DNA from 3 places in the Psychrobacillus sp. FSL K6-4615 genome. Region 2 is predicted to be linked to each of the others. Evidence: riboswitches for the same ligand, from Rfam matches in the RefSeq annotation. Region 2 holds a riboswitch; each other region holds the start of a gene.
What was found. A riboswitch is a leader RNA that binds a small molecule or an ion and turns the genes downstream of it on or off. The one in region 2 is predicted to bind S-adenosylmethionine.

Region 1: another riboswitch for S-adenosylmethionine. It lies ahead of MKX53_RS12775 (methionine ABC transporter ATP-binding protein); the one in region 2 lies ahead of MKX53_RS02500 (methionine biosynthesis PLP-dependent protein).
Region 3: another riboswitch for S-adenosylmethionine. It lies ahead of MKX53_RS16890 (acyl-CoA dehydrogenase family protein); the one in region 2 lies ahead of MKX53_RS02500 (methionine biosynthesis PLP-dependent protein).

The regions. Positions count from the first base shown of each region.
Region 1 covers NZ_JBBOYQ010000001.1:2,548,424-2,553,485, forward strand. Annotated here, with positions in the region: gene MKX53_RS12760 (dicarboxylate/amino acid:cation symporter) at 1-424, opposite strand, end outside; gene MKX53_RS12765 (MetQ/NlpA family ABC transporter substrate-binding protein) at 668-1,474, opposite strand; gene MKX53_RS12770 (methionine ABC transporter permease) at 1,537-2,205, opposite strand; gene MKX53_RS12775 (methionine ABC transporter ATP-binding protein) at 2,198-3,223, opposite strand; SAM riboswitch class I at 3,393-3,497, opposite strand; gene MKX53_RS12780 (thioredoxin family protein) at 3,532-3,852, opposite strand; gene MKX53_RS12785 (toprim domain-containing protein) at 3,865-4,215, opposite strand; gene gcvH (glycine cleavage system protein GcvH) at 4,290-4,670, opposite strand; gene MKX53_RS12795 (arsenate reductase family protein) at 4,745-5,062, opposite strand, start outside.
Region 2 covers NZ_JBBOYQ010000001.1:509,138-514,199, reverse strand. Annotated here, with positions in the region: gene MKX53_RS02520 (universal stress protein) at 258-704, shown strand; gene MKX53_RS02515 (DUF2798 domain-containing protein) at 908-1,423, opposite strand; gene MKX53_RS02510 (TetR/AcrR family transcriptional regulator) at 1,720-2,280, opposite strand; gene MKX53_RS02505 (hypothetical protein) at 2,488-2,688, shown strand; SAM riboswitch class I at 2,772-2,879, shown strand; gene MKX53_RS02500 (methionine biosynthesis PLP-dependent protein) at 2,964-4,082, shown strand; gene metC (cystathionine beta-lyase) at 4,079-5,062, shown strand, end outside.
Region 3 covers NZ_JBBOYQ010000001.1:3,373,827-3,378,888, reverse strand. Annotated here, with positions in the region: gene MKX53_RS16900 (amino acid ABC transporter permease) at 1-179, opposite strand, end outside; gene MKX53_RS16895 (transporter substrate-binding domain-containing protein) at 261-1,112, opposite strand; gene MKX53_RS16890 (acyl-CoA dehydrogenase family protein) at 1,132-2,295, opposite strand; SAM riboswitch class I at 2,399-2,498, opposite strand; gene MKX53_RS16885 (catalase) at 2,661-4,697, shown strand; gene MKX53_RS16880 (FAD-dependent oxidoreductase) at 4,887-5,062, shown strand, end outside.

The sequences.
Region 1 (5,062 bases), 2.0 Mb from region 2:
TTCCCATAATAAAGGAGAAAACCAATGCAGTCATAATATCCATCATTGGAGGGATGGGCATGTCAAACAACCCACCAATTAAAAACTCCTCTGGATTTTCTAACTTCACGCTCTCTTTCCCACCTATAAGCTTCGGCAATAAATTGGAAGCGATAAAGAATGCAATAAAACCTGCTACTAAAGTAGATAAATAAGCAATACCCGTAGAAATCCCTAGTAATCTACCAGAACCTTTTCCGAGTTTAGCTATCCCCGGAACGATAAAACCAATAATGATGAAAGGAACAATAAACCCTAAAAATGAACTAAAAATACTATTAAAAGTAGCCATAATCTCCACTACTATTTTAGGGACAACTAATCCCAATAAAACACCAGTTACTATCGCTACCACTATTCGTGGCAATAACCCAAACCTTTTCATGAAGTGTCCTCCTCAAATGTACAAATGTGTTATTTATAACTTTCATACACTTTAGCACACTCATTTATTAAAGTGAATAGGATGAGTAATATACGTAATATTCTATTAATCATGGAGTTGGTTTGTTTAATGGGCTATATATATTAGTTATGGGCTATTTGGACATTGTTATGGCATATCCTAACCAAAAACCAACCACAAAAAAACAGACACCCCAGGATGCCTGTTTTCTCTACAATATTATTATTTTACCGGTACTACTGATCCGCCCCATTCGCTTAGGATGAAGTCTTGGATTTCTTTAGATTTTAATGCTTCTACTAAAGCTTTAATCTCTTTATTGTCTTCATCACCAGAGTTTACTGCGATGATATTTACGTATGGAGATTCATCTGATTCTTCAATAGCGATTGAGTCTTCTAATGGATTAAGGTCAGCGTCAATTGCATAGTTAGAGTTGATCAGTACTGCGTCGCCTTCTTCATTTTCATATAACTGAACCATTAAAGCAGATTCATAGTTAGCATCAAATTCAAGGTTTTTCTCATTTTCCACAATATCTTTTACTTCCGCTTTTGTTTTATCAATGCCGTCTGCTAATTTAATAAGGCCTTTCGCTTCTAACATTGCAAGGATACGTCCATGATCCGCAACAGAGTTACTCATTAAAATAGTTGCACCCTCTGGAAGCTCTTCAATAGAACCGTATTTTTTAGAGTATAAACCGATTGGCTCGATGTGAATACCGCCTGCGTTGGCGAAGTCATATCCAAAATCAGCTTTTTGTGATTCAAAGTAAGGAATGTGTTGGAAAAAGTTTGCGTCCAAGTCTCCTGAATCTAAATCTTTGTTTGGTAATACATAATCTTGATATGATTCTACAACAAGTTCAATTCCTTGTTCTTCTAGAATTGGTTTAACTTCTTCTAATATAACTGCATGAGGTACGTTAGATGCACCTACTACTAGTTGACTACTTTTTTCATCTCCACATGCTGCAAGGGTTAATGCACTTACTGATAGTAATGCTCCAGCTAAAAATTTCTTCATTCAATATCTCTCCCTTTTTATCCTATTATTTCTATGTGATCGAGTACTCTCGTTAACACCTATTATCGTTTGTCTATCTTCGTAGTAATTACATCACCAATCCACTGGATGATAAATACCATAATTAATATTAATACCGTGGCAACAAGCGTTACGTCTGTCCTACCTCTTTGGAAACCATCTAAAAAGGCTAATGTTCCTAGTCCACCAGCTCCGATAATACCAGCCATCGCTGTATATCCAACTAGTGAAATCGCTGTAACCGTTATGCCTGATACTAAAGCAGGCATAGATTCTGGCATTAATACTTTCCATATAATAGTAGAAGTTTTAGCACCCATCGATTTTGCAGCTTCTAGCACACCTTTATCAATTTCTCGAAGCGCTATTAACACCATACGGGCGTAGAATGGAGCAGCTCCGATTACTAAAGCCGGGAAGGCCGCATTTGGACCACGCATTGTTCCGACCAAAAACTTCGTTAAAGGTATTAGCAAAATGATCAAAATAATAAATGGAATGGAGCGGAATATATTGACGAAAGCTCCTGTTAACCAGTTTGCTAATTTGTTTGCCCACGCTTGATGAGGGCTAGTTAAGAAAAGTAGAAGACCGAGAACTAGTCCAATAATAGCTGTTAAAATTGTTGATACTGCAGTCATATATAATGTTTCAACTGTGGCTTCCCACATTTTTGGCCAATCAACATTAGGAAACAAATTATTAATCATTGTTGATCACCTCTGTATTTACTTTTTGTTCGTGTATATATCGAATTGCATCATCTATTAGTAATGCTTCTCCTTCTAACTGAAGGATTAGCGTACCAAATGCACCAGTTTGTGTATGCGAAATATTTCCTTGTACAATATTTACTTCCAAATCAAACTGTTTGATAAGTCTAGACAGTATTGGTTGTACAGTCTGCTCTCCAACAAATACGAGCTTAATCAGCTTGCCATTTGGATAAAGTTCTTTTAATTGCTGTATTGTTTGCAACGCCTTATTGGAATCACTGACCTGCGAAACAAAACGTTTCGTAATCGTTTGTTGCGGATTTTGAAATACATCTAGCACATTTCCTTCTTCTACTACATGACCTTTTTCCATAACTGCAACGCGACCACATATCTTCTGAATAACTTGCATCTCATGGGTTATTAATACAATTGTCAGACCTAGTTTTGCATTGATACTAACTAATAAATCTAAAATAGAATCTGTAGTTTCGGGGTCTAATGCAGAAGTTGCTTCATCACAAAGAAGTACTTCTGGACGGTTGGCTAATGCGCGTGCAATCCCAACACGTTGCTTTTGTCCACCTGATAGTTGTGAAGGATAATAATGCGCTCGCCCTTCCAGACCAACCAAATCAATAAGTTCCTTTACTCTTTGAGAACGTTGAGCTGGTGGTATACCGGCGATCTCCAATGGGAAAGCAATATTCTCTTCAACCGTTCTTGACCATAACAAATTAAAATGTTGAAAAATCATACTTACCTTTTGTCTTACTTGGCGAAGCTTCACTTCATTTATCTTTGTGATGTCTTCATTATTTACGATGATTTCACCTGAAGTTGGTTTTTCTAATCCATTTAATAAGCGAATGAGTGTACTTTTGCCAGCACCACTATAACCAATAATGCCAAAGATCTCACCCTTTTTTATGTCAAGATTCACCTCTTCCACTGCAACAATCGTACCTTGTTTCGTACTAAATTTTTTGGAAATATTTTTTAAACTAATCATGGGAACCTTGCCCCCTTTCTTTAAACTATTCTATACCTATCTATTATTAACAGGTTGTTGAAATTTACTTTGTATTAAAACCTTATTCTTCCCATTTTCAACTAAAAAAACCCTCCTGCAAAAGAGCAGAAGGGTTTAAAGTTATCCAATTTAATAACATTTATCCATTCTCTCATTTCCCAAAGCATTTGCTTTGCGTGACTTGGCACCATTTCATTTACATGACGGTTGCCGGGCTTCAAAGGGCACTTCCCTCCACCTCTCTTAATAAGAGTAAAACTATTAATTTGTCGGTATATCAAATGTTATCATACGACAACTTGGTCGTCAATACTTTTTATCGCATCCAAGATAAACGGAACTGACTGAAAGGCATATATTTTTTTATATACCGTTCCTCCTTTAGCGATTAGCAGACATGGCACACTTTCAATTTGATGATCCATAGCAAAATCTCCAAGATAGTTAATATTTGCTTGACCAATTAAAAAAGGCTTTATCTCTTTTATAACTTGCATCATTTTACTAGCAACTTGGCAGGTTCCACACATAGGTGTATAAATATAAAATATGGTAAGCTGCCCACTGTTCTTATGGCTGTTCCATTGTTCTAAGGTCCATTCATTCATATTAACATCATCCTAAAGTAAATATTGTCTTTTCACTTTTATATTAACACTTTTTAATATAGAAGCCAAAACTTTGAATGGTGTGGTCGCTACTTCGCAGAACATCGGATTGGTATATAGATGAATCGCTTCAGGGTATTCTTTTCTCACGACAGAGCGAATTTGCTCACCAGACTTATCTGCATCCAGAAACGCATAAATAGGAATGCCTTCATAAGGACTTAAAATTTCTTCTAGCCTGACATTCGATATCGTTCCATTGGTGCAAATAATTTCTGTTGATTCATCCAGCAGTTTTAAAAGCTTTAGTTTATCAGATCTACCCTCAACAAGAATTATCTTTTCACTAAAGACAATAGCCATTCAGCCTCTCTCCCAACTATGCCCTTTCCAATATTATATGAAAAAAACGCCGATATTAAGCGGCGTTTTCGAAATTATTCTGAAATTAATTCTTCGTATTTTTCTGGAGAAAGTAAACCATCCACTTCAGCTGCATCAGATGGTTCAATAACAATCATCCATGCATTTTCATAAGGGGATTCGTTAACATACTCAGGGCTATCTTCTAGTTCTGTATTTACCTCTACTACTTTACCGCTAATTGGTGCATACAGTTCAGAAACAGTTTTAACCGATTCAACACTTCCAAACGGATCTCCTGCTTTGATCTCATCTCCAACTTGTGGAAGTTCAACAAAAACGATATCTCCAAGTTCAGATTGTGCAAATTCAGTAATACCGATACGGACATTGCCGCCTTCAGTTTTTACCCATTCATGCTCTGCTGAGTATTTTAAATCTTTAGGTGCGTTCATATATTATACCCCTCTCCATTAATAATACATTCATCTACTATATTCACATATTTTAATAGTAAAAACAAGTGACTTTAAGAAGTCTTCCATACATCCTCAAACTGTTGCTCCTTGAAGCCTAGCGTTAATTTATTCCCGTCAAAAACAATTGGTCGTTTAATAAGCATTCCATCCGAAGCAAGTAAGGATAATTGTTCGTCTTCTGACATTGTTGGAAGCTTGTCTTTTAGTCCAAGCTCGCGATATTTCATACCGGAAGTGTTAAAGAATTTTTTTAGTTCTAGTCCACTTACCTCAAACATTTTTTGAAGAGTTTCTCTCGTTGGGGGATTTTCAGCAATATGATTGTCTATGTAATCTAATCCATTATCTTTTAACCATTTACTTGCTTT
Region 2 (5,062 bases):
AATAAAAAATATATTTCTCAACAAGAGGATTTTGTAATGTAATTTATTGAACTGTACTTTTACTCCAATTATCGGGAGAGTATTCCTGAAATACGGACCAAAAGTCCATATTACAGCAGTTATCCGTTACATGCTCTATGTTACAATAAAGACAGATACAGCAACTTGGATGATTAACTTAACACATATAATTTGGAAGCTAGGTGTAGATATGGTTCTAGCTTCAACCAAATATATAAAAGGAGGAGATGTAAACAATGGAAAATCAATATAATAGTATTATAGTAGCGGTAGATGGTTCAAAAGAGGCTGAATATGCATTCCGCAAATCGATTGATATTGCATATCGAAATGAAGGAGCGCAATTACATATCGTAAACATTATTGATACGCGTTATTTTGGAGCTTTTGATCAAGAAATTGCGGAGGAAGTTAAAGAACAATCTCGGGAAATCTTAGATCGCTATAAGGCTCGCTCTATAGCGGCTCGTGTTGAAAATGTAAATATCATTATTGAATATGGTTCACCTAAAACAGTAATAACAAAAGAGATTGCTAAATCAGTGGAGGCAGATTTAATTATTTGCGGCGCTACTGGACATACGCCAGTAGAACGCTATTTAATTGGTTCGGTATCTGAAGCAATCGTGCGTTCAGCTAAATGTGATGTATTAGTCATTCGTGAACCTGGTTCAACAATATAAAAAAAGCGGCCAGACTTTCAAAAGTCTGGACGCTTTTTTTATGGGATTAACTTATTCACCTTTTAGGGAACCGACATTGGAGGATTACTTAAAAAAGTAGAGAAGCTACGTGACTGTATCTCGTAGCTTCTCCTGATTCATTTACCCTATTACAGAAAGCTTCATCCGATGTGTAAGTGCAATGTCCATGTACCTTACTTTACCTAGATACTTTGTGTATTTGTTTGAACTAATGCTTTTCTATCTTGAGCTTCATGCATTTTAACCATTACAAAACGTGCAATCGGTTGAATAACCAAGCTTTCTAAGAATAGAGCTATTAAAAAGTTACGTGGCCAAATTTGGATAAAGTTAGTAAAGATTTCAGTTGTAAATCCATTCCCCATGATATCTCCAACAATAGTCATTGTAAATGACATACCTAAAACTGTGAACAGTGTACGGAACATAATACGAGCAGCAAAACCGTCTGTTGGTGAAATAAATTTAGATGCTAAAAATTCAGCAAAACGACCGATAGCTAACGGTTCAATAATCATCACAATAACCCAAATAATAGGCAACAGGATTAACATATCCATTGCAACCTCACTGTTAAATCCTCCAGCTGCAAGAATTATGTTGATTGATCCTATAAATAGTACTGATAATGTACAAATGATTGCGCCGAATATCGCGCCTTCTTTACCATTCCTTGGTAGTCTTTTATCTTGATGCATATCTTACTTATCTTCCTTTCAAAAAGCTTATTTAGACCTTGGCAATTAATATGAAGCAAAACAGTCGATTTTTATAATAGAGGATAACGTTATAGAGAGAAAAACTCTTTGAAGTGTCCAAGATTTTTTCATTTAAATCCAATATGCAAACCATGTTATTATGGTGGTTTTCGCTTGGATTAAAGATAGTCCACAGATTCCTAAGTGCACTATTAAAAGCTGTTTCATTAAACAGCTGACAATTCCTACAATATTACAGAGTTACTGTACTCTTTTTTAGATATTGGTTTTCCTTTTCAGAAATTCTTTAATAAAGTTGGTAATAGTTTTGAAATTTTTATTAAGGGATTAGTTGATTGCTGAGTTAAACAAAGCATCATTGCTCCTTCAATTGAAGCAGTCAATAATAATGAAATGGCAGTAGCCTTTTCAACCGAAAAACCATCCGCTAATAGTTTAATGTAATAAATTTGCTCTATATTTTCATACAAATCACTACAAGCGGTTCGGACAGGCTCACTCATTGTCGCCATCTCACTAACGATACTGCTAAATGTATAGCCAGTGATGGTCCCATCCTTTTCAAAACTACGAATTAACTTATCGATCATGGAAATTATGGCATCTTCAGTCGAAGGATGCTTACTGAAAATCACTTTAATATCTGTTGTAATATCTTCTTTTAAAGCATGTAAACAAGTTATTAAGAGTTCGTCTTTGCCATTTGGAAAGTGGTGGTAAAGGGCCCCTTTTGTAACGTTACATGCTTTTAAAATTTCTGTTAGTCCTACAGTTTTGTAGCCTTTTTGTTGAAACAGTGTTGTAGCAGTTTCAATTATGAGTGATTTAGTATCCATATCTGAATTTCCTCCTAACATACCGACGGGTCTGTTTGTTAGTATAACAAATTTTTAACAACATTCTAGTATTTTGTTTATTTAATTAAATGGCAAAGTACCCTATACACCCTCCGATTGTTTATCTCCCTTTCTTACACCTTCATATAATATTACGAGGAGCATTATGCCTTATGTTCCTACAATACAAGATAGGAGGTGGATACGATGGAGTCTTCTACAGGATTATGGGTTGGTTTGTTAGGTATCGTTTTAGGGGTGCTAGGTTTCTTTTATGCTCCGCTTTGGCTAGGTGCTGGAGCAGTTCTTTTGGGGCTAGTAGCTTTAGCTTATTCTCACAAGTTAATAGTAGGTTGGATATCATTAATACTCGGTGTAATTGTTTTAATATGGACATTTTTGTTATGATGTTGAACAAAATGCATCTTGTTAAAAGAATGGCAACGTGTTAAGCTTATTTAAATTAAAAATTTTGATAATTTAATATATTTTTCTTATCCAGAGAGACGGAGGGATTGGCCCGTAGATGTCTCAGCAACCAGCCACGTTTAGGTATGGTGCTAATTCCAAATAGACGTTTGACGTCTTGAAGATAAGAAGACAAACTTCAATATTACTTGAGGGTTCTCTTCTTATTAGAGAATCCTCTTTTTTTTATTTTAATTGTAAAGGATGAGCATCTAATGTCAAAGAACAGTATCGATACACAGTTAGTTCAATTGGGCAACCATAGTGATGAGAAAACTGGTGCGGTAAATCCCCCTATTTATCTTTCAACAGCTTACAAACATAATGGGATCGGGCAGTCAACAGGATATGATTACACACGAACTAAAAACCCAACTCGCGCTATTTTAGAAGATGGAATTGCAAAGTTAGAAGATGGAGATGCTGGCTTTGCCTGTAGTTCTGGCATGGCTGCTATACAATTGGTTTTGTCCCTTTTTCGCTCAGGGGATGAATTAATTGCGCCTGATGATTTATATGGTGGAACCTACCGGTTATTTAACCAGTATGCAAATTCTTACAATATTCGTACCACTTATGCAAAGTTTGAATCAGCTGAAGAAGTAACAGCATTGATAACCAAAAATACAAAAGCTTTATTTATTGAAACCCCAACAAACCCTTTGATGTTGGAAATTGATATCCAACTATTTGCTGAGGTTGCAAAAGAGCATAATCTACTTTTAATCGTAGACAATACATTCCTTACTCCTTACTTACAGCGACCTATTGAAATGGGTGCTGATATTGTCATTCATAGTGGTACCAAATATATTGGTGGACATAATGACGTTCTTGCGGGACTTGTCGTCTCGAAGGGTGCGGAACTTAGTGAACAGCTGCAAACTAATCATAATGCAGCAGGAGCCGTCCTTTCTCCTTTCGATTCTTGGTTACTCATAAGAGGATTAAAGACGCTTCATCTACGTATGAAGCAACATGATTTAAACGCTAAAAGAATTACAGAATTTTTAAAGCAAGAGCCTGCAGTTAAAGATGTATTATATCCCGGGGTTGGTGGGATGTTGTCCTTCCGTTTACATAAAAGCGAGTGGGTTGCCCCTTTCCTAGAGAATTTGAAATTAATTGTATTTGCAGAGAGTCTTGGCGGTGTGGAAAGCTTTATCACTTATCCTGCTACACAAACACATGCGGATATACCGGAGATGGAACGAACTGCACGAGGGGTTGATAATAGTCTCCTTCGTTTTTCGGTGGGAATTGAAGAGGTCGAAGATTTAATAACAGATTTACAACAAGTATTTAATACTTTAGAAAGTGAGGTTTTAAAATGAGTGATTTCAAAGAGTCATTGGAAACTAGTCTAGTCGTCGCCTCTACTCGTGGAAAATCAGAAATAAAAACGGGAGCTGTCAATGTTCCTATTTATTTATCCTCCACTTTTCATCAAGAAAGCTTTGATAATTTCGGCCCTTATGACTATAGTCGATCGGGAAACCCTACAAGAGAAGCACTTGAAAAAACCATTGCGGAACTAGAGGGAGGAACTAGAGGACTTGCATTTGCTTCGGGAATTGCAGCTATTTCTTCTACTTTTATGCTTTTGTCTTCTGGCGATCATATCGTTATTACAGAAGATGTATACGGCGGTACCTTTCGCTTTGTTACTGAAGTATTGCCTCGTTTTGGGATTGAGCACAGCTTTGCAGATTTTACTGACATCGATGCAATTACAAGAGCAATACAACCCAATACAAAACTAATATACATTGAGACACCCTCGAACCCTTGCTTGGGTATCACTGATATTCATGCAGTAGTAGAGCTTGCAAAGTCCCATGACTGTTTAACCTTTTTAGACAATACATTTATGACACCATTATACCAACGTCCACTGGACTTGGGAGTAGATGTCGTTTTACATAGTGCCACAAAATTTTTATCCGGACATAGCGATGTTATTGCAGGACTTGCAGTTACAAAAGATGATGATTTAGGTAATCGTTTAGCATTTATCCAGAACTCATTCGGTGCTATTTTAGGTGCACAAGATTCATTTTCTCTCATACAAGGGATAAAAACACTAAGTGTACGATTTGAAAAATCTGCTGAAACTGCGAGAAAAATTGCCAACTATTTAAGTGGGCATGATTTAGTCGAAAAAGTATATTTTCCTGGACTGTCCACTCATCCAGGATTTGATACACATAACAGACAGTCGAGTAGTGCCGGTGCAGTTCTTTCCTTCCGTTTACCAAATAGATCCATTGCTAAGTCATTCGTAGAAAATATTAGGATTCCTGTATTCGCAGTT
Region 3 (5,062 bases), 2.9 Mb from region 2:
TAAAAATGCGCTGTTTTTTGAGCAATTTTATTCTTTCCAAGCTTCATCACAGCAAGGATTAACCCGAGAAAAGTCCCGAAAATAATGGATAATCCAGCAACCATAAAAGTTACTTTTAAGAACGGAAGTAATATAGGAAGTGAGCTCCATATGTACGATACATCAAAATATTTTTCCATATTGTGCAATATTCCTCCCTTTTAAATTTGAAAGGCTGCCCAGGTATCCAACGCTAGGCAGCCTTGATGGAAATACGAATTTTATCTTTCTACTTTATCTAACACCTCAAAAAGGTCTCGACCGTAGAACTCTTTACTAAGTTCATTTGTTTTCTTTTCTTCTTGCAACTGTTTAATAGCTTTGTCATACGCATTTGCAAAGTCTTGTTCTTTTTTATTGAATAAAGGCCATGTTTTAATCACTGCAAATTCATTGTAAACAACTTCATCTTTTAGATTATAGTAAGGGCCGCTTTCATCTAATACTTGTTTTTGGAATGGTCCTTCGATTATTACTCCGCCGTCCACGCGACCCTCATTGACCCATTGGACTACATCCACTGTGAAAGCATCTCCGGCATCTAGTTTGACTGGATTATCTGGGTTGGTCTTGTTATATTCGTCAATTACTGTATATTGCGCATTGTTTGCTGCAATAGGAGCTAAAGAGTAGCCGGCAGATGCAAAATCCTCTAATGATTTAATATGCTCATTTTCTTTTTTCAATACGAGACCGGCACTGCTTAGACCTAGGAAATCTTTAGGGAAAATAAACTTCTCGGTGCGTTCCTCTGTCCAAAATGCATTTTTTACACCTACTTGAAACTTACCTTGTTCCACTCCGATTAATAGATCATCGCTTGTCGTTCCTATATATTCAAATTCGTAGTCAGGAAGTAGTTCATCTACTAATTTCATAACTTCTACATCGTATCCCGTAGCATTTCCTTTATCATCTAACCAAGAAATAGGCTTAGATGCCATGTCATAGGCAACTTTTACTTTTCGAACATCTCCATCTTCTGAAGTCGTTGAAGCCTTTCCAGAACTACATGCAGCTAAAATTGTCACGGAGGCTAACCCTAATGCAGCCAATTTAAAGTACTTATTCATATTTAATCTCCTCGTTTCACTAATTTTTATTGTTATCTTCCTCTAACGCAGTTAGTGCAAGTTTTTTTATCGTCATATCATCCATAGGGGGATTATGGAGTCCTGCTCGAACATCGCGGTAATAACGTTGCAAGGGGTTTGTTCTTTGTAAGCTTTTGGCACCAACTAATCGCATCGCTTTGTCGACAATAGTGATTGCTGAATTAGTAACGATATGCTTTGCCACGCTTACTTCGTTGGTTAGAAGTTCTTTTGTAGATTCATTGTCATAAGAGGACGCAACTCCGTAAATGACGAGTCTAGCCTTCGTAAGCTCTAAATCTATTTCACCTAGTAGCTGCTGTACGTTTGGTAGCTGTGCAATAGAGCCATTCAAGCTATTGGGTGAATGGGTATTAGCAAAGTGGACTGCATAGTCTCTTGCAGCCTGTGCAATTCCAAGATAAGTTGCAGGTATATGAAGCAGCCAACCATTGATCTTCCCGCCACTAGCGAATTCAGGAAGCTCTACTAAATTGGATTTATGAACGGTTACATTGCTTAGTACTAAATCATTGCTGCTAGTTCCGCGCATGGAAACTACATCCCACGTTTCCTCAATGGAAAGCCCCTCCGTATCACGAGGTATAAGGAAAAAACCAATTCTTTCTTCTTCCTCAATCCAAGCAGATGTTAAAAAGTAGGATAGTACGGGGGAAGCGGTTGTGAATATTTTACGTCCGTTTAGTACCCAAGAATCTCCCTTTTTAATAGCGGTAGTACCAGGTCTGCCACCTCGTGTTGGACTACCTGTTTGTGCTTCACTGACGGAACGATTTATGAGTGCACCATTTAATACTTCTGTAGCGAAAAAGTCTAATCTTTCCTGTGTCCATAATTTTTTTTCGTATAGTTCGCCTACTACACCTAAACTCCACCCTACCGATAAGGCAGTATTTGCATCAAAGCTAGCAAGAATTTCCTGTGAAAGAACCATATCGTAGACAGAAAAACCTTTGCCCCCATACGATTCAGGTAGAGTTAGACTTGCATAACCTAGTTTTAATAAATCCTCCACATTTTCTTTTGGGAAAATAGAATTCTCGTCAATATCTGCTGATTTGCTTTTAAATTTGTCTTCTAATTCTTCCAAACGATTAATCCATTGCTGCTGTTTTTCTGTTTTGATGTATAAATTTATCACAGTTGCTATCTCCTTTAATTTAAACTATTCCGATTAGTTAAGTAGGTATTAAGAGGAAATAAAAAACCCATCTCAAAATGAGAAGAGTAAGTGGTTAAATAAATACTTATCTCTCAATTTCTTGCTGGAAGTAGCACCATACCATAGCTTTGGCGGTTGCTGAAGCATCATCGGACCAGTCCCTTCGCTTCTCTTAATAAGTAGTATGTAGTTGTTGAAATAATCTTACTACTTCATCTAGGTGAAGTCAATAGTAATTCATATTGCTTTAATAGGATTTAAATATGTAATTGAATTTATAGGTTTTTTAGAAAGTCATCCTGGGTATTAACAATAGGGAAGAGATAATTAGAGGAGGAATTTGTTTGGATAAGAAAGTAGCTGGAAATAGTAAAAATGAACAATTAGAAGAATTTCGAGTGGACGATCAAGGACAAGCAATGACTACAAATCAAGGACTTAAAGTTTCGGAGGATGAGTTTTCCCTTAAAGCAGGAGAACGAGGCCCTACTTTAATGGAAGACTTCCATTTTCGTGAAAAAATGACTCATTTTGATCATGAACGTATACCAGAAAGAGTAGTACATGCTAGAGGTTATGCGGCTCATGGGGAGTTTGAGGTATATGAATCTGCAAGTGAATTTACAAAAGCGAAGTTCTTGCAAACACCGGGTAAAAAGACTCCTGTATTCGTGAGGTTCTCCACTGTGGCAGGATCACGTGGTTCTGGAGAGTTAGCACGCGATGCTCGTGGCTTTGCAACAAAATTTTATACGGAAGAAGGAAATTATGATTTAGTAGCAAATAATATCCCTGTCTTTTTCATACAAGATGCTATTAAATTTCCAGACCTAGTACATGCTTTAAAACCAGAGCCCCATAATGAAATTCCACAAGCTGCTAGTGCTCATGATACGTTTTGGGATTTTGTTGCCAACAATCAGGAGTCAGCACATATGGTCATGTGGACAATGTCTGATCGTGCCATTCCTCGTAGTTTCCGAATGATGGAAGGGTTCGGTGTAAATACATTCCGTTTCGTTAATGATGCGGGTAAATCCCATTTTGTGAAGTTTCATTGGAAGCCGTTGCTTGGTACCCACTCAGTTGTATGGGATGAAGCGCAAAAGATAAATGGGAAAGATCCAGACTTTCACCGTCGCGACCTATATGAGGCGATTGAGAATGGGGACTATCCAGAGTATGAATTCGGCGTACAACTCATCGCAGAGGAAGATGAGTTTAAATATGACTTTGATATTTTAGACCCTACTAAACTATGGCCTGAGGAAGAAATCCCAGTTAAAATTCTAGGGAAAATGACATTAAATCGCAATGTAGATAATGTATTTGCTGAAACCGAGCAAGTAGCATTCCATCCAGGGAGTGTTGTCCCGGGAATTGATTTCTCTAATGATCCTCTACTTCAAGGGCGATTATTCTCATATACAGATACACAATTAATACGTCTTGGAGGACCTAATTTCCATGAGCTTCCGATAAACAGACCAGTTTGCCCATTCCATAACAACCAACGTGACGGATATGGTAGACAATCGATTAATGTAGGTAGAGTGAGCTACCATAAAAACTCTCTTGCTAACAATACTCCAACACCTGTTAGCGAAGCGGAGGGTGGATACACGCATTATGAGGAAAAAATAGATGCGCGTAAAGTTAGAGCGCGAAGTGAGAGTTTCAAGGATCACTTCACTCAGGCTATATTATTCTGGAATAGTATGAGCGATACAGAAAAAGAACATATCATTAATGCATTTAGCTTTGAACTTGGTAAATGTAAGGAACTTACTGTTCGTCAGCAAGTATTAGAGATGTTTGCACAAGTAGATTTGGATCTAGCGAGTAAGGTAGCAGAAAATCTAGGACTAGTAGTGCAAGGTGTAAGTACTGCAACGAATACTAAGTCTTCTCCAGCACTTAGTCAGTTAAATACTATTATGAAACCTCAGACACGAAAAATTGCTGTTTTAGTCGGAGAAGGATTTGAAGAGGATTTACCTGCGATTCTAGCAGACTTAAAAGCAGGCGGAACAATGCCTGAAATAGTGAGTGATCATCATGGATCTGTTGCAGGAGCGGATGGCACGCTGTTACCAGTTGACCATACTTTCTTAACTGCTGATTCTGTATTATTTGATGCAGTATATGTAGCAAGTTCACATGGCAAAACGGCCATGTTTGAAAAAGAGGCTTCGTACTTCATTAAGGAAGCATATGCCCATTTTAAACCAATTGGTGCTACATTTAGTGGAGAGCAACTAGTTGATAATCTGCACTTCACTGGTCAGGCTGGTGTTCTCACTAAAGAAACTGGTAAAGGCTTTGTAGATAGTTTCTTAAATGCTGTTGCTGCCCATCGTTTCTGGAATAGAGCAGTATAAACAATTATTTTGGGCATGTCCTATTAGGGCATGCCTTTTTTACATAGAATAAGACAATGAAGAACTTTTAGAAGGAAATAAAAAGAAAAATTTTAAGCGTCTAACAAACATAACTATTCACTAATACTTGAAGGGAAGTTATTGTTGGGTATAGAAAGAGTAATAAGGAAAGTCAAAGGAGGAAACTTCATGCACTACGTAATAATAGGTGGAGACGCTGCGGGGATGAGTGCGGCAATGGAAATTGTACGTAATGATCCTGACGCTCGAATTACGACATTGGAAAAAGGACATATTTATTCCTATGGACAGTGTGGTTTACCCTATGTAGTAGGAAAACAAGTAGTATCTTCAACGGACGTTAT